2 regions of the Roseburia sp. CLA-AA-H209 genome follow, and region 1 is predicted to be linked to the other one. Evidence: a T-box and tRNA genes for the amino acid it is inferred to sense, from the RefSeq annotation. Region 1 holds a T-box; the other holds one or more tRNA genes.

Evidence for each region. A T-box is a leader RNA that pairs with one kind of tRNA and senses whether it is charged. The one in region 1 lies ahead of thrS (threonine--tRNA ligase), so its partner is inferred to be a tRNA-Thr.
Region 2: it has a tRNA-Thr gene. The T-box ahead of thrS (threonine--tRNA ligase) is inferred to sense a tRNA for this amino acid. The anticodon was not compared.

What each region holds. Positions count from the first base shown of each region.
Region 1 is NZ_JAJEQU010000010.1:404-9,504, forward strand. It holds gene LKD41_RS10165 (DUF1540 domain-containing protein) at 1-161, opposite strand, end outside; gene thrS (threonine--tRNA ligase) at 384-2,345, opposite strand; T-box leader at 2,540-2,742, opposite strand; gene LKD41_RS10175 (SEC-C metal-binding domain-containing protein) at 2,836-3,336, opposite strand; gene LKD41_RS15825 (hypothetical protein) at 3,528-3,830, shown strand; gene rplT (50S ribosomal protein L20) at 3,868-4,224, opposite strand; gene rpmI (50S ribosomal protein L35) at 4,249-4,446, opposite strand; gene infC (translation initiation factor IF-3) at 4,469-4,963, opposite strand; gene LKD41_RS10200 (MutS-related protein) at 5,202-6,842, opposite strand; gene LKD41_RS10205 (hypothetical protein) at 6,855-8,657, opposite strand; gene LKD41_RS10210 (hypothetical protein) at 8,840-9,022, opposite strand; gene LKD41_RS10215 (hypothetical protein) at 9,041-9,101, opposite strand, start outside.
Region 2 is NZ_JAJEQU010000007.1:169,261-178,361, reverse strand. It holds gene argH (argininosuccinate lyase) at 1-1,366, opposite strand, end outside; gene LKD41_RS08840 (epoxyqueuosine reductase QueH) at 1,476-2,159, opposite strand; gene LKD41_RS08835 (ABC transporter ATP-binding protein) at 2,277-3,044, shown strand; gene LKD41_RS08830 (ABC transporter permease) at 3,037-3,834, shown strand; gene LKD41_RS08825 (hypothetical protein) at 3,913-4,320, opposite strand; gene LKD41_RS08820 (DHH family phosphoesterase) at 4,327-5,301, opposite strand; gene LKD41_RS08815 (hypothetical protein) at 5,328-5,768, opposite strand; tRNA gene LKD41_RS08810 (tRNA-Thr) at 5,997-6,069, shown strand; gene LKD41_RS08805 (helix-turn-helix domain-containing protein) at 6,232-6,771, shown strand; gene potA (spermidine/putrescine ABC transporter ATP-binding protein) at 6,781-7,854, shown strand; gene LKD41_RS08795 (ABC transporter permease) at 7,847-8,668, shown strand; gene LKD41_RS08790 (ABC transporter permease) at 8,662-9,101, shown strand, end outside.

The DNA.
Region 1 (9,101 bases):
GTCGAATTGGCACATCCACAGTTTTTCTTCTCTTCAAAACTTCCACAGCTTGTCTCGCTGTTGCGGTTTGCATGTGCACCCTCTACCGTAATATTTCCACGGCAACAGCAATCATCTTTCTGGAAACTGCAGCTTCTTACAGAACATTTTAATTCTGTCACAAAAATCATCTCCTTTCTTTTGTTACACGTTTAGTATCTCCAAAGGAAATCTTTTTATGTTACCAACTTCATGAAAAAAAGAATGTACCTTGACACATTCTCGTGCCTGCGGCGGTCGCTTTCCTGTAAAGCAAAAAAGACTGTTGTCCGGTGCAAATGCCAGCAACAGTCTTTTTGAATCCATATAAATTATAAAATTAAAAATTAGATTTTATTGCATTTTTATTTTTCTTCTGCAACTTCTTCCTTACGGATTTCCTTTGTACGAATCTCTTCGCAGATTGCATCAATGAATTCTCCTAAAGGTTTTACGCCTTCATCTCCTGCAAAACGGCTTCTTACGGATACGGTTCCGTTCTCTGCCTCCTGCTGACCAACTACCAGCATGTACGGCAGCTTATCCAGTCTTGCTTCACGAATCTTGAATCCGATTTTCTCAGAACGGTTATCAACCGTTACATCTACATCATGAGCTGCTAATTCTTTTCTTACCTGCTCTGCATAGTCTGCATATTTTTCAGAAATCGGCAATACTCTTACCTGTTCCGGGCAAAGCCAGGTTGGGAATTTTCCTGCATAATGTTCAATCAGCCATGCAAGGGTACGCTCATAACATCCCATGGATGTACGATGGATAATCCAAGGAAGTACTTTCTCACCCTTCTCATCGATATAGTACATGCCAAACTTCTCTGCACTTGCACAGTCAAGCTGGATGGTAACCATGGTATCTTCTTTTCCATATACATTCTTTGCCTGAATATCAATCTTTGGTCCGTAGAATGCAGCTTCCCCATCTGCTTCTGTATACTTGATGCCATTCTTATCCATAACATCACGCAGATACTGCTGGGTACTGTTCCAATATGCTTCGTCGCCCAGATATTTTTCTTTGTTGTTCGGATCCCATTTGGACAGACGGTAAGTAACATCTCCATCGATACCAAGTGTAGTCATTACATAATGGCAAAGTTCAGTACATCTGGTAAGTTCTTCTTCCGCCTGTTCCGGGCAAAGAATAATATGTGCCTCTGTAATAGTAAACTGTCTGACACGGGTAAGTCCATGCATCTCTCCGGAGTCCTCATTCCGGAACAATGTAGAAGTCTCTGACATCCGATATGGCAGATCTCTGTAAGAGTGCTGTTCATTCATGTATACATAATACTGGAATGGACAGGTCATCGGACGCAGTGCCATTGTCTCTTTGTCGTCGCTGTCCTTATTTAAAATGAACATTCCATCCATGTAGTGATCCCAGTGTCCGGAAATCTTATAAAGGTCGCTCTTTGCCATCAGCGGAGTTCTGGTACGTACATAACCCCACTCTTTATCCTCTAAGTCTTCTATCCAACGCTGCAGTTTCATAATCATCTTGGTTCCCTTTGGTGTAAATAAAGGAAGTCCCTGTCCGATAACATCAACAGTGGTAAATAATCCCATTTCACGGCCAAGTTTGTTATGGTCACGGCGTTTGGCATCTTCTAATTTCTCTAAGTATTCTTTTAACTCTTCCTTCTTATTAAAAGCAGTACCATAAATTCTCTGTAATCTTGCTTTGTCAGAATTACCTCTCCAATATGCCATGGAAGATGATGTCAGTTTAAATGCCTTTACGCCCTTGGTTGTCATCAGATGTGGACCAGCACATAAATCTACGAAGCCGCCCTGGTCATAGAAAGAAATTTCTTCTCCCTCTGGTAATTCTTCAATCAGTTCTACTTTGTATGGCTCATTACGTTCCTGCATGAATTTGATTGCTTCCTCTCTTGGAAGTGTGAATCGTTTTAATTCATGACCTTCCTTGATAATCTTCTTCATCTCTGCTTCCAGATTATCGAGGTCTTCTCTTGAAAATGGGGCATGATCAAAATCATAATAGAATCCATCTTCAATTGCCGGTCCAATCGTAATCTTGGCATCCGGGAATAATTTTTTTACCGCCTGAGCCAGTACATGGGATGCAGTATGGCGGATTACCTTTAATCCTTCTTCATCACTTGCTGTTATAATATTTAAATTGCAGTCCTTGTCAAGAACGGTTCGTAAATCCACCACTTCTCCGTCTACTTCACCGGCGCATGCAACTCTTGCAAGGCCTTCGCTGATATCTGCTGCAATATCATAGACTGATTTTGCTTCACTGTACTCTTTTACTGAGCCATCTTTTAATGTGATTTTCATGTTCAAGTCTCCTTTTCTTATTATATTGGTATTAAAACTACGAGAAACACGCTTTGCGAGTTTCTCGCGCCTGCGGCGGTCGCTTGCGACATTTACCTTATACGCCGCAGTGCGCATCCTCGCGGAGCGTTTTTTGCTTTACAGGAAAGCAATTTCCTGTAAAGTAAAAAATCCCTGATGCATAAAATTTATGCATCAGGGACGATACTCTATCGTGGTTCCACCCTGCTTGCTGTACTTATCGTACAACCGCTCATTCTGATGATAACGGAATCACCGGACCGGATTGGGGTCACTCAGAGCTGGTCTTCACATTACACTCCATCAGAATACTCTCACCAACTGTATTCCTCTCTTTGACTTCCTGTCATGCTACTCGTCTCTTCTTTGTTTTGTCCTTTTGACAAAAGCTATTTTATACTCTTTTTTCTGCTATGTAAAGAGTTTTTCTGTGAAATATTTTCCAAATGTTTTCCAAAATATTTTATTCTTATCTTCCGCAGCAGAATTTATATTTCTTTCCACTTCCACAAGGACACGGATCATTTCTTCCGACTTTCTTTCCAACTACAACAGTGCCGGATTTCTTCTGCTCTAAATAAAGCTTTCTCTTGGTATCTGCATCAAAAATTTCATCCCACTGTGGTAATTCATAGAGCCAGTCAGCTTTGGCATCTACCATGTTCTTGTATAATTTTTCTTTATTGAATGCAAGGCTTACCTTGGTATCCTCTTCCATAGTATCAATTGGGTTTGGTGTTACCAGGCTGTCATTGATTCCATCTAAGAATCCAGTCATATCCATAATGCTGAGGTCGTATTTCTCTGCCAGCTCTTTTACAGTTCCTTCTACCTTCTCATCCGGGTTTGTTAAAAGCTTCTCATATACGCCCTTCTCTAACATAAAATATCTCTGCCAGAACTTCTGTAATTTTCCTCTATCTGCCTGCTGATCATAAGCAATCTTCTGCCATTCTTCTAATAATGCCATTGTTCATATCCATCCTTTAATCCATATTTAGTCGTATAACGCTTGTTTCAGTATAGCATATTTTGTGCTTTTTTCAAGTATTTATCCTCTGCAACTTTACATTTTCTGATTGACTATCCGCTGTCAAATGTTAAAATAATATATATTGCTTTTTTCTAAAAACAGGTCATCAAAGAAAGTTGAGGTCATATATGAAAAAGACAAAACAGATTCTTGCAATTATCGGTGTTGTACTCTTAGTTGCCCTCTATGTTTCCACTCTTGTTTTTGCATTGATTGGAAGCGATCTTGCCACAAACTGTCTTAAGGCTTCCATCTATGCCACTGTGGTTGTCCCGGTTCTCATCTGGGCTTATACCATGGTATACCGCTTACTTAAGAATCATTACTCTTTAAGAGAAGATTTGGATTCCATCAAAAAAGAAGCTTCCGGGCAGGATGCTTCCGCAAAAACTTCAAATGAACCAAACATCAAAAAAGAGGATTGCGAATAACCACAATCCTCTTTTATAACTTGTCCACTTCTTAAAATTAAGCAAGTTTTGTTTTTGCAAGCTCTGCTAATGTTGCAAATCCTTCTGCATCATTTACAGCCATCTCAGCTAACATTTTACGGTTCATATCAACACCAGCTAATTTTAAACCATACATAAATTTGCTGTAAGATAATCCATTCATTCTTGCTGCTGCGTTAATACGGGCAATCCATAACTGTCTGAACTGTCTCTTTCTCTGTTTTCTTCCTGCATAAGAACTTGTTAAGGCTCTCATGACAGACTGTTTTGCTACTCTATACTGTTTGGAGCGTGCTCCTCTGTAACCTTTAGCTAATTTTAATGTTCTATTATGTTTCTTTTTAGCGTTTAAGCCGCCTTTAATTCTTGCCATGTTCTATTCCTCCTTAACCAATTCTTATAAATATGGTAAAATCTTCTTCATATTCTTAACATTTGTTGCATCTGTCATTGCAGGTTTTCTAAGATTTCTCTTAGTCTTAGTTGTTTTCTTTGTTAAGATATGTCTCTTATAAGCCTTGTTTCTCTTTAATTTTCCTGTTCCTGTTAATTTGAAACGTTTTGCTGCTGCTCTGCTTGTTTTCTGTTTTGGCATAATTTATTCCTCCTTAAAATCATTATCTTTTCTCTGCCAGCACCATACCCATGCTTCTGCCTTCCAGCTTTGGTGCTTTCTCCACTACTGCAATATCTGCAAGTGCTTCTGCAAAATCATCCAGAATATGTTTGCTTGCCTGTACATGTGCCATTTCTCTGCCACGGAAACGAAGTGTAACTTTTACTTTATTTCCTTTGGAAATGAACTTTCTTGCGGCATTCATTTTGGTATTCAAATCATTGGTATCGATATTTGGAGAAAGACGAACTTCTTTTAATTCAACCGTTTTCTGTTTCTTACGTGCTTCCTTCTCTTTTCTTGCAAGCTCATATCTGTATTTACCGTAATCGATAATCTTACATACAGGTGGCTTTGCTCCAGGAGCAATCTTTACTAAATCAAGTTCTGCTTCCTGTGCCAGCTTATATGCTTCTCTTGCTGACATGATACCTAACTGTTCACCATCCGCGCCAATCAGGCGGACTTCCTTATCTCTGATTTGTTCATTGATCATTAACTCGCTAATGGTCGTACACCTCCAAAATTAAATTCACCACAGCTTTGCCAGACAACTTTCCGTTTATTTCCGCAAAAAAAGTGGATAGACAGACTATCCACTTCAAAATGATTCGCTCATTGCATACTCATTATAAACACTTAGTCACTTGATTGTGCTAAGGTGAGAGTGGATACTCTACTTTCTTCAACTTGCTTATAGTACCATATGTCATTTCGTTCGTCAAGCATTATTTTTACCGATATTCGCTTCTGATATTTTCCGCCCTCTCAATAATCGTTTCCGGGAACCCGGTAAAGGAAAGCAGGCGGATTGCATTCTGGGAATTTGCCGGTCCCTTCTGCAATTTATAATCAAATACAATATCCTCTTCTCCAAACTCTTCGGAAAAATGATAATTGTCATAACCAGTTTTTTCAAGCTCCGTCAATTCCTTATCATGGGATGCCACAATTGCAATGCAGTTATGATGTGCCAGATATTCCATGATTGCTTTTGAAGCTGCAATACGCTCCTGGGTATTGGTTCCTCTTAAGATTTCATCAATAACACAGATAACCAGTTCATCCTCCGACAAAGCATCCAGAATACGTTTTAAATATTTAATCTCTTTGATAAAATAACTGTCACCGGATAAAATATCGTCTCTTACCGCCATGGAAGTAATCATTTTTGCATGAGGCAGATGCATTCTTTTTGCGGTGCAGGTATGAATGCTCTGTGCCAGTATCACATTGACAGCTATGGTCTTGATAAAGGTTGACTTACCGGAAGCATTGGAGCCTGTGATAATGCAGTTATGCTGAAGTTCCATAGAATTGGTCACTGCTCCATGAAGCAGCGGATGATAAATTTCTTCCATCTCAAGCTGCTTTGTTTCCTCATATTCCGGTACTGTCACAAGAGGCAGACTCTTTCGGAAAGAGCCTGTGCTGACCGCTGCATCCAGTTCTCCTACCACCCGGTAAATCTTAAGATAAGCATCCTGGTTATCCATAAACTGATTCAATACTTTCATATAAGTAAGGATATGCCACTGGGTTACCCCCAGCAGGAAATCCTGCAGCATTTCAAACACATCTCCCATGGCATTTCTGCTCTGGATATTTAGCAGAAATGCCTTCTTATCCATTTTGGCAAATACCGGAAGCAGCGGTGCCAGTTCTTCACAAATTTTGTCTTTCCGGTATTCCTGCTCCAGTTCTCGTGCTACCGTAATCAGGTATGCCGCCGTTCCCATCATATGAATCTCCTGGTCAAACTTCAGCCGGACCGTAAAGATATACACCGACAAATTCACAAGAAATACTACCACCAAAGCTGACAGAGCATATATATTATGAAATACGACTGCCGCCACAACAACTACCACCAGCAATATCCGGAGCATCTGATAAACCCAGAGATTTGAAATTGCAAAATCCTCTACTGTCTGGATAAAGGATGGAATATAGTAAGCCTCGTCTCTCTTTCCAAGCTTTGACAAAGTTTCTTCCAGATGATAGCGTTTTTCATCATCTGCTTCACAAAAAGCTATTCTTTTTTCTAAAAGCTCCTCTTCTTCCTTCGTCTGCTTCGCATAATGAAGCTTTGCATATAAAATTTCTTCTCCCATGGTGGAATCACAGTTGTTGATTCTCTGGTACACATCATCCATATTAAGGTCATTCCATGTGACCTCATCCACCTGCTGTGTTCCACCCACAGTATCCAGATAATTTCTTATCAGTTCTCTTTTGAATTCCTTTTTCTCAGGTTCTTTTCCATATTTTTCTTTCAGTGTCCGTTTGCAGCGGTTCTTCCAACTCTCTTTTGTTTTAATTGCTGAATAAGTAAATCCTGCAATCATAATTACTACAAGGATTGCTGCTTCCATTTCTTCGCCTTCCTACTGCATGATTCCAATGGTATCTATCCAGTAAATATTATCTTTATCCATAATTCCATTTACAGTAACAGTATCTCCCTCATGCAGGAAAATCAATTGTTCATTATCAGAAAACTTCTGCCAGTATACCATACCGTCGTCTCCTGCCAGATAAACATAGGTCTCTCCTGCAATCTCAACATACTGCATTTCACTGATTACAAAACTTCTTGTCTCTGTCTCACCTTCCGGAATTGTTTTTCCCTTGGCTGCTGTCTGTGCATTACCTGCAGTGCTGTTGCTGTCCCCGGAAGAATTTTCTGCCTCTTCCGGATTCCCAGTGTTTTCTGTACCATCACTGCCTGTCATCTTACGATACTTTGCAAAGCACTCATCGAGACTGGCTGCTGTTGTTACCATATTATAAGATTCTACATTTACCATGCCATAAAGCTTCACTATGCCGCTGGCATCTTTTAATACCATAATATAAGTCGGCTGACCATCTACATTAATCAAAGACGGGAAAGATGCACGGTATCCTTTCTCCTGCACTTCTCCTTCTGCAGCAGCCATTGCAGAGCTTTCATCTGCTCCTGCAATACTGTAATAATGTGCTTCTGAAGTCCGCTCATTTACCAGTATAAACCCGATATTGGAGGCATCATCATTGACAGAAGTAACTCCGGTATAAATCCAGATATCCCCGTCTTTGGCAACATAGCCGAAGTTTGCTTCGTAAGATTCCTCATCTCCGTCTTCATCCTCTACTACCGTTTCCGTACATTTCTTACAGCCTTTTTTGCCGAAGATGCTGTTCATAAATCCATTAGATAATTCTCCATACCAGTTATACTGTTCCACCAGAAGATCCCCGTCAAAGACATCATCCATCCAGTTCGGCACTTCTGATGCATCATAATACTGACAGTCTCCGCTGATTGGGTCACAGCTGATTGCACCCTCGACGGTTTCTCCACCAAATAAACCGATGGTGTATTTGTATACACTGGCAATATAGTATGGGTTTCCATCTTCGTCCACTTCAAAATGAAGATTTCCGAAAAGTTTATCCGGGTAATTCATACGGATATGCCTTCTTAAATCCTTGCCAAAGTAAGCAGACGGAACATAAATCATTCCTTCCTTTACCGGAACATACTGCGCCTTCTGTCCTACCGGATCAACAGTTATATAACCCGGAACACCATTTTCCTTATTTCCCATATATTTAAAGAAGCCGGCATACTCTAATGCAGATACTTTCGTTGGTGCCCCCTGATAATCAATCTGTGTGTAGTCTTCCGATACATTATACTGGCTCACCACTTCTGAAAGGCTTCCGATTTCACGATTACCCAGCAATACTGCACTGTCCGTATCCATTAACGCAATCTTTGATACAGAAGATGCTGTATTGATATCGCTGTTAAAATCACTGTCTTCGATGGTCAGGATATCTGCATATGCCTGTGCATGGAACATTTTGCTGCCATAAAATAAAAGAATCAGGAACAGAATTCCGATTACTCCAACTGCTGCAAAAATACCGTTTACCGGCTTTTCCAGCTTTCCTGCGGACTTACCTTCCGCCTTCCTGGCTGCCGATACCAACGCACCTATTATTCCTAACGGGAATAATATAACGCCTAATACAAACAGCCATAAACCTCTGGAATGAATATTCAGTGCCGGAAGCAGAAGATAATACATCACTGCCACCCATAAAATATAAATAACCGGAAGCACAATGGACAGCCCCTTTACATGAGGCAGCTTTACCTGCATTGTTTCAAACTCCATTTTCTTCTTTTTCTTTGCCATACCTAATCTCCCTTTTCTTCTTTGCAATTATTATTGTATTATTTAATTAATACAATAACTCAATTTTAAAATAATGTCAAGTGAAAGCTTTCTTCAAATGGCTGGCAACTAAAAACAGCAGGACGACAAAATGTATTTTCATTTTCTATCGTCCTGCCTGCAATACTTATTTATATTATTTTTTAAGCTCTTGCTGCTTTGCTATCACGCTTTTTATTCTGGATAACCATACATGCTACTGCAGCTGCGGTAACAGCCAGTGCCAGAATTCCCATTGGAAAATCTTTCTCACAGTCTCTCAAGAAAAACAGCACTGCCATAGCAATTACATATATAACAGCAATGATTCCATCTACTATCTTCATACTTTCTGCCTCCTGCTTTTATGCATTTTTCTTCTGACGAAGTACTGCCCTTACTACATTATATCCTGCAAATACAATC
Region 2 (9,101 bases), on a different contig from region 1:
GATATTCCTTATGCAATGCAATGACTTTTTCCATTGCGTCTTTACCAGGCGCACCAACAGTCAGACGTTTATTAACACAGGTTTCCATGGAAATTGCTTCATAGATATCTTCTTCAAATACCGGACAGATTGCCTTTAACTCATCCAATGACATATCATCAATGGCAATCTTCTTATCCAGACAATAAAGCACGATTCTTCCTACAATACCGTGGGCATCACGGAAAGGAACGCCATGATTTACCAGATAATCGGCTGCATCTGTCGCATTGGTAAATCCCTTGTTGGCACTGTCATGCATTTTTTCTTTATTGAATTTCATAGTTGCGAGCATACCGTTAAAGAGTGCCAGACAGCCTTTTGCAGTATCCATGGCATCAAAGGAAAGCTCCTTGTCTTCCTGCATATCTTTATTATACGCAAGGGGAATTCCCTTCATTGTAGTAAGCAATGACATCAGTGCACCATACACTCTTCCGGTCTTTCCACGTACCAATTCTGCAATATCCGGATTTTTCTTCTGTGGCATAATGCTGCTTCCGGTGCTGTATGCATCGTCAATCTCTACAAACTGATATTCATTGGAATTCCAGATGATAACTTCTTCTGAGAAACGGCTTAAATGCATCATAATCGTTGATAATGCAGATAAAAATTCGATTAAGTAGTCACGGTCTGATACGCCATCCATACTGTTTAAGGTTGGTCCATAGAAACCAAGTAATTCTGCGGTATATTCACGGTCTAATGGATAAGTAGTTCCTGCCAGGGCACCGGAACCTAACGGACAGTAATTCATTCTCTGAAAAATATCCTGCAGGCGGAGTCTGTCACGGCGGAACATCTCAAAATAAGCTCCCATATGATGTGCCAGTGTAATCGGCTGTGCTTTCTGAAGATGGGTAAATCCCGGCATAATCGTCTCGGTATTTTCTTCCATAATCTTAAGAATGGTCTCAAGAAGTTCTTTTACCAGCTTGTCAGTATGCAATACTTCCTGTCTGGTATAAAGACGCATGTCCAGTGCAACCTGATCATTTCTGCTTCGTCCGGTATGTAATTTCTTACCGGTATCTCCCAGACGGTCAATGAGCTTTGCCTCTACAAAGCTGTGAATGTCTTCGTATTCATCGGAAATAATAAGCTTTCCTTCTTCTACTTCTTTTAAGATTTCTTTTAAACAGTCTACAATATCCTGCATTTCTTTCTCTGTTAAAATGCCCTGTTTTCCAAGCATTTTCACATGTGCAATGCTGCCTTCCATATCCTGTTTATATAATTTCTGATCAAATGATATAGACGCATTAAAATTGTAAACGAGCTTGTCTGTCTCTTTGGTAAATCGTCCGCCCCATAACTGTGCCACTCTTTTATCCTCTCTTTCCATACGGATGTCCGTACTTATTCTAAACTAAAATCCATAACTAACTTCTGAAAGTATACCTTATTTTTCATAAAATGACAACCAGAAGAAATCACTCCTGTACTGTCTGCTCACTTTCCTGCGCCGCACGTTCTCTTTTCTGTTCTTCCCGCTCCCGCTTCGAAAATACACAGCCACAATAATCCTGCCGGTACATGCCATACTCTGCCGAAATTACGGTAGAACGCTTATAGCCATCCCGTTTCTTAAAATCCGAATATAAATAGGGAATGCCATATTCTTCAGCCAGCCTTCCGCCAATCTCATTTAACTTTACAGCATTCTTCATGGGACTGATAGACAGCGTTGTCGTAAAATAATCACAATTTAATTTTTTCGCATACTCTGCCGCTTCCCGCAGTCTTAATTCATAGCAGCGGAAACACCGTTCGCCACCCTCCCGGATATTTTCATAACCTTTTACTGTTTCATAAAAACGCTCCGGTTCAAAGTTTCCTTCCACATAGGTGACAGGATATTTCGTTGGAAATTCTTTAATAAAGCGTTTCTGCTCCGCTGCTCTGTGATAATATTCATCCTCCGGATAAATATTGGGATTATAATACAGCACCGTAATATAAAAATAGTTGGAAAGATACTCTAATACATAAGAACTGCATGGTGCACAGCAGCTATGAAGCAAAAGTTTCGGAACTTCTCCTTTTTCTTCTAATCCGGCAATCATTTCATCTAATATTTTCTGGTAATTTTCTTTCATCGTATTTACCTTTCCCATTCAAAATTTCTGTCGATTCTGTTCCTATTATAATCTATCCTTTTCTTCTGTCAATCCGGGTGACCAATCTCATTTTTTCACATATATTATCCTATAAACTTCTATCAGGTGAATACCATGTGCTCCATCCTTGAATTGTCCAATATAGATTATATTTATCATACAAAAGACGGCGAAACCAAGGCTCTGTCCAATATCAGTTTTACTTTATCCAATGGAGAATTTGTTGCTATTGTAGGTCCCAGTGGATGTGGCAAATCAACACTTTTATCCCTTATCTGTGGTCTTCTTGTCCCATCCGGCGGCAGCATTTCCTTCATGGGTCACCCCCTGCAGTCAAAGGATATTTTAAATATGGGATACATGCTCCAGAAAGACCATCTCTTAGAGTGGCGTACCATCGCATCCAATGTCCAATTAGGGCTGGAAATCCAGCACAAAATGACACCAGAAAATCTTGCTTATGCCAGCCGGCTGTTAGAAACTTATGGACTTGCCGATTTTGCTGCAAAACGTCCTTCTGAGCTTTCCGGCGGCATGCGGCAGCGGGCTGCCCTGATTCGGACCCTGGTACTTCGCCCGGAGCTGCTTCTCTTAGATGAACCCTTCTCGGCATTAGATTATCAGACCCGCCTTAATGTCAGCAATGACATCGGTACCATTCTGCGGCAGGAACATAAAACCGCCATTCTTGTAACCCATGATTTATCCGAAGCAATTTCCATGGGAGACCGTGTTATTGTCTTAAGCCACCGGCCGGGCACAATCCGCTCCATTATACCCATATCTTTTGATCCTGGTCTTACGCCTTTAGAAAAACGGAATGACAGCCATTTTAAATCCTATTTTAACTTAATATGGAAGGAATTTAATCAAAATGAATAACCCATCCTCTGCACAGCTTATGTACTTACGGCAATGCCGCAGGCATCAGCTTAAAATAAAAATCTTTCGCGTTCTGATTCTTGTTGTCTTTTTATTACAATGGGAGCTTTGTGCCAGATATGGAAAAATCGACCCCTTTATTTTCAGCAGTCCCACCAGACTTATCATCTGCTTCTACCAGATGATTACCGGTCAGAAGCTCCTTTATCACATTGGAATCACCCTGTTTGAAACCTTAAGCAGCTTTTTCTTTGTTATTATTTTAACATTACTGATTGCTGCAATCCTCTGGTTTTCCAAAACCTTATCCGAAACCTTAGAGCCTTATCTTGTGGTTTTAAATTCCCTGCCAAAATCTGCGCTGGCTCCGCTGCTGATTGTATGGCTGGGAGGCAATTACAAGACCATTATCATCACCGGTATGTCCGTAGCTATCTTTGGCTCTATTCTGAGTCTTTACACTGCTTTTTGTGATATGGATAAAGAAAAGATTCTTCTGATAAAGACATTAGGCGGCACCCGTAATGATGTCATGTTTAAAATTATGCTGCCGGGCTGTATTCCCACCCTGCTTTCTATTATGAAAGTCAACATCGGTCTTTGTCTGGTTGGTGTTATCATCGGTGAATTTATTGCAGCAAAAAAAGGCTTAGGCTATCTTATTATTTATGGCAGCCAGGTTTTTAAATTAGACTGGGTCATCTTATCGATTCTGATTCTCTGTCTCATTGCCATGCTGCTCTATCAGCTGATTGGAAGTTTTGAGAAGCTCTGCTTAAAGAGGAACTAAAGAAAGGCGGTATGAATTGCACCTGCTCTTCATACTGCCTTTCTCTTTCTTACTTTACAGGAAATTGCTTATGAATTTTTATGCTTCTTCGATTTCTTCAAAGTCACAGTAATCTGCTCCTGCTTCAGAAGCAAACTTAAAACTTACTTTCTCGCCCTGATATTCCACGATAAAATCACCTTCCATATCAAGGAAAGAATGTGCCTGGGCTATATTATCCAAGAATTCTGCCATATCTGCCGGAAAGTCTTTTGCATCTGCCTCTACGCTGCACTCTTCTTCTAAGATTTCCTGCTCCACAAAGAGACGCAGGGTAAAATCATCCAAATCACTTTCATCATCAAAGTCTACACCCTGAAAATAATGATTGCCGCAATTTTTAAATAAGTTCTTTACATAAGAGGTACTGGATAAAATTCTCGACTGGGATACATCCTCTGCCTCAAGATAAATATGATAGGTTATCTTCACCTGATTTTCTGCCATGGTATCTTACCTTCCTTCTTCTGTCTTGATCTGCTCTAAGAACAGCATTTCTAATTTATAATCCCGGTCCGGTTCCAACTTTTCCATATTCTTCTTTGGAATGAAGCCGCCAGCCATTGCCGGATGTCCGCCACCGTTTCCATAATCTGCTAATGCCTTTGCTACAACTCTTCCGGCATCTACATGATTGAATGCACTCCGGACAGAAAACTTAATGCCATCAGAACGGATTGCATAAATCACGGAAATATTAACTACATCAAGAGATAAAATAAAGTCTGAAATAATTGCAATCAGCGCATCCGGACAATCAAACGGAATCGATGCAAATCCCACATCATCATAAATGTGGATATTATCGATTGCTGCACCATATGCCTTTAAATCAGAAAACTCCATTACATTTACATACATGGATTTTAACTCTTCCACATCTGCCATTGGATAGATGTATGCAAACATATCCACATCAAGCTTTGTTGTACCACGAACAAAGTCATCCGTATCCATCTTGATGCCATATGCCAGTGCTGCCGCCACATCCCGGCTCATTGGTGTATTGGTAAGATAAAAATACTCTGCAATCATTGTGGCACAGGCTCCTACACGGCGCACATCTTTATAAGCATATTCACAGGCAATTACTGTCGGATGATGGTCAATACATGCCACCTCATCCCCGATAAAATCGGTCAGATTCGTATTATATTTCTGGGAGTCTACGGTAACAATATAGTCCTCTTTCTTCATATCATCCAAATCTTCTTTAGACAAAATATCAATATGAAATGTATCAAACATCTTTCTTGTACTCAGGCGTTCAATCTTGCCATCATAACAGATATCTGCTTTAATCCCATGGTAATTTAAAAAATGCTGTAAGCCAAAGGCACTGGCAATCGCATCCGGATCTGGAAAATTATGTGTCTGAATATAAGTTCTGTGTCCTCTTAATAACTCTACTAATTGTAAGGGATCCATGTTTTATCTCCTGGTATGATTTCTTCTTATTTTAATATAGAAAGCGGATTATTTTCCTTCTGGAATTTTAAGGCAAACAAAGCTGCCCCATAGCATAAAATTCCAATCAGCATAAATATCACTTTACCGGAAATTATTCCAACGACAATCTCTGCTGCTGCAACAATTCCATGCAGCCAGACAGGAAGGTTATGCAGACATGCAGCAAGTCCCGCTTCAATCAACACTACAATACATACGCTCACTACCGGCATCTTCCATACCAGTATACCCAGAACAATTTCCAATACGGCAAAAACCACAAATACACATAACATAATCAGCGCGCTGTTTTCCTTTAATTCTGCAATCGTAAACTGACTGTTCTTCTTTGCATAATTTTTCTTTGCGCTGTTGATTTTCTTCTTCATATTCTTCTTACTGTCCTCAGTTTTCTTTCCCCCTGAAACAAATTCCTTCACTTCCATGAAAAAAACTTCCTCCTTGTAATGATTTCCCTTTTCATAAGCCGGTTCATCTTTCTCCGGTTCTTACACATCTACGCCCATTATACCAAGTAACCATTGAAAGAACAACTTTTTTCAAAAAAACATTGCAAATTTATTTTTTTCTATATATAATATTATAGTATGATTTTAATAAATAAAGGGTTGTCTGAGAAAAATATTTTATTTCGCATATAACCAGATTATTCTGCTTCCGTGGCTCAGTTGGTAGAGCGGCGCATTCGTAATGCGTAGGTCAGGGGTTCGAGTCCCCTCGGGAGCTTTTTTTGTTGTCTAAAAATAATCTAAAAATAGTATTGACATTTCTCTTTCAATTTCTCATAATACTCCTTAGTGAGTTTATTATTATTAAACTTCAAATACATTATTAGCTTCATTTTGTAAAAACTATGTAAAATCACTTTTCATGGAAAGGAAGTACAAAATGGATATTGGAAATAAAATCAAGGAGCTGCGGATTCTCTACGGTCTCACCCAGCAGGAACTGGCTGACCGTCTGGAATTATCCAAAGGATTTATCTCCCAGTTAGAGCGTAATCTTACATCTCCTTCCGTGGGTACACTTTTAGATATTATCCAGTGTCTCGGCACTACGCCGGCAGAATTTTTTGCAGATGATGAACCTGCACAGCTTGTCTTTAAAAATGAAGATTATTTTGAAAAAGAAGATGCGGAACACAGGAGCTTAATCGAATGGATGGTTCCCGGTGCCCAGAAAGATATGATGGAACCGGTACGGCTGACGCTGAAGCCCGGCGGCACATCAGACATCTATCTTCCACATGAGGGAGAAGAATTCGGCTATGTACTTAAGGGCTCCATTAAAATCATATATGGTACCCGTACTTATACTGCAAGACAGGGGGAGTCTTTTTATCTTAAGTCCAATAAAAAGCACCATATCGAAAATACCGGCAGGAAAGATGCCGTTCTTATCTGGGTTACAAACCCGCCAAGTTTTTAGGAGGTTATGATGGGCAAGAAATTAATACAATTAGAAAATATTACCAAAACTTATGACGGAAATATGATTTTGGATGACTTAAATCTTTATGTAAAGGAAAACGAATTCTTAACACTGCTGGGACCTTCCGGCTGTGGAAAGACTACTACCCTGCGTCTTATCGGTGGTTTTGAGACACCGGACACCGGACGTATTATTTTTGATGGAAAAGATATTACTTCTCTTCCGCCAAATGAGCGTAAATTAAATACCGTATTCCAGAAATACGCACTTTTTACCCATATGAGCATTGCAGATAATATTGCTTTTGGTTTAAAAATCAGTAAAAAAAGCAAGGCTTATATTCAGGATAAAATCAAATATGCCTTAAAGCTTGTAAACTTAGACGGTTATGAAAACCGCAGCATTGATTCCTTAAGCGGTGGCCAGCAGCAGCGTATTGCCATTGCCCGTGCCATTGTAAATGAACCAAAGGTGCTCCTTTTAGACGAGCCTTTGGGCGCACTGGATTTAAAAATGCGTCAGGACATGCAGTACGAACTGATTCGTCTGAAAAATGAACTTGGCATTACTTTTATCTATGTTACCCACGACCAGGAAGAAGCCCTTACCATGTCAGACACCATTGCTGTCATGAATCAGGGCTATATCCAGCAGATTGGTACTCCGGAAGATATTTATAATGAGCCGGAAAATGCATTCGTTGCCGACTTTATCGGAGACAGCAATATCATTGACGGTGTCATGATTGAGGATAAATTAGTCAGCTTCTTAGGCATCAAGCACGAATGTGTCGACACCGGTTTTGGTAATAATAAACCGGTAGACGTAGTCATCCGCCCGGAAGATATTGAGATTGTAGAAGCCGGCACCGGTTTTATGGATGGTGATATTACTTCTGTTATCTTCAAGGGTGTCCACTATGAAATCGAAATTATGGCTGGCGGCTATGAATGGCTTGTTCATACCACCAAATATTTTGAAACCGGAAGCCATGTAGGAATGAAGGTAATCCCTTTCAATATCCAGATTATGCATAAACCGGAATCCAGTGACGAAAAGGCGGTGGAACTCGATGCATAATGCCAGAAAAAGACTTTTAGCCGGACCTTATCTGGTCTGGATTATTGGATTTACTGTACTTCCGATTCTGATGATATTATATTACGCATTCACCAACAGTGACGGTGGTTTTACCTGGGCAAATATTGCTGCAATTGCAGACCCGGTACATATAAAAGCACTCCTGCTTTCCTTGAAGCTTGGTATCTTATGTACGGTTGTCTGTCTCCTGCTCTCCTACCCGCTTGCCATGATATTAAACAGTCTTCATATCAAGCATCAGAGCTTTGTGGTATTTATCTTCGTCCTGCCAATGTGGATGAACTTCATGCTGCGTATTTTAGCATGGCAGATGTTACTTTCCAATAATGGAATTATCAATGGATTCCTTTCCATTTTTGGCATCCCGAAGCTTCATATGTTAAATACCCAGGGAGCCGTTGTATTTGGCATGATTTATGATTTTCTTCCATTTATGATTATGCCGATTTACAATTCCATAGTACGTATCCGCAAGGAAACAATAGATGCGGCAAGGGATTTAGGTGCCAACAGTTTTATCACCTTCTTCCGTATCATTCTGCCGCTTACTGTGCCTGGAATTATCAGTGGAATTATTATGGTATTCGTACCGGCACTTACCTCCTTTGTTATTTCAGACCTTTTAGGCGGAGGTAAAGTACTTCTCATTGGAAATGTTATTGAGCAGTCCTTCATGCAGGGTTCCTACTGGAATTTAGGTTCCGGACTTTCCATTGTACTTATGCTTTTTGTATTAATCAGTATGGCATTTATGAATCGTGCCGGTGAATCAGGAGGGCATGCAGTATGGTAAAGAAAAGTTTATCAAGAATTTATCTTGCAATTATTTTCCTGTTTCTGTATCTTCCGATTGGAGTTCTGATTGTACTTTCCTTCAACAACTCCCTCTCCCGTGTAAAATGGGGCGGATTTACGACAGAATGGTATCGCAATCTTGTTTCTGACCCGACTATTATGAATGCCTTTTATACCACGATTCTGATTACCGTTGCATCTTCTGTGATTGCTACAATAATCGGAACCATGGCTGCAATCGGAATCAGTGCCATGCGGAAAAGGAACCGTCAGATTATGCTTGGTGCAACTAACATTCCACTTCTGAATGCAGATATTGTAACCGGTATTTCCCTGATGCTGCTTTTTGTCCGCTTTACAGCGCTTGGAACATCAACCGTATTGATTGCACATATTACCTTTGACATTCCATATGTCATTTTAAATGTACT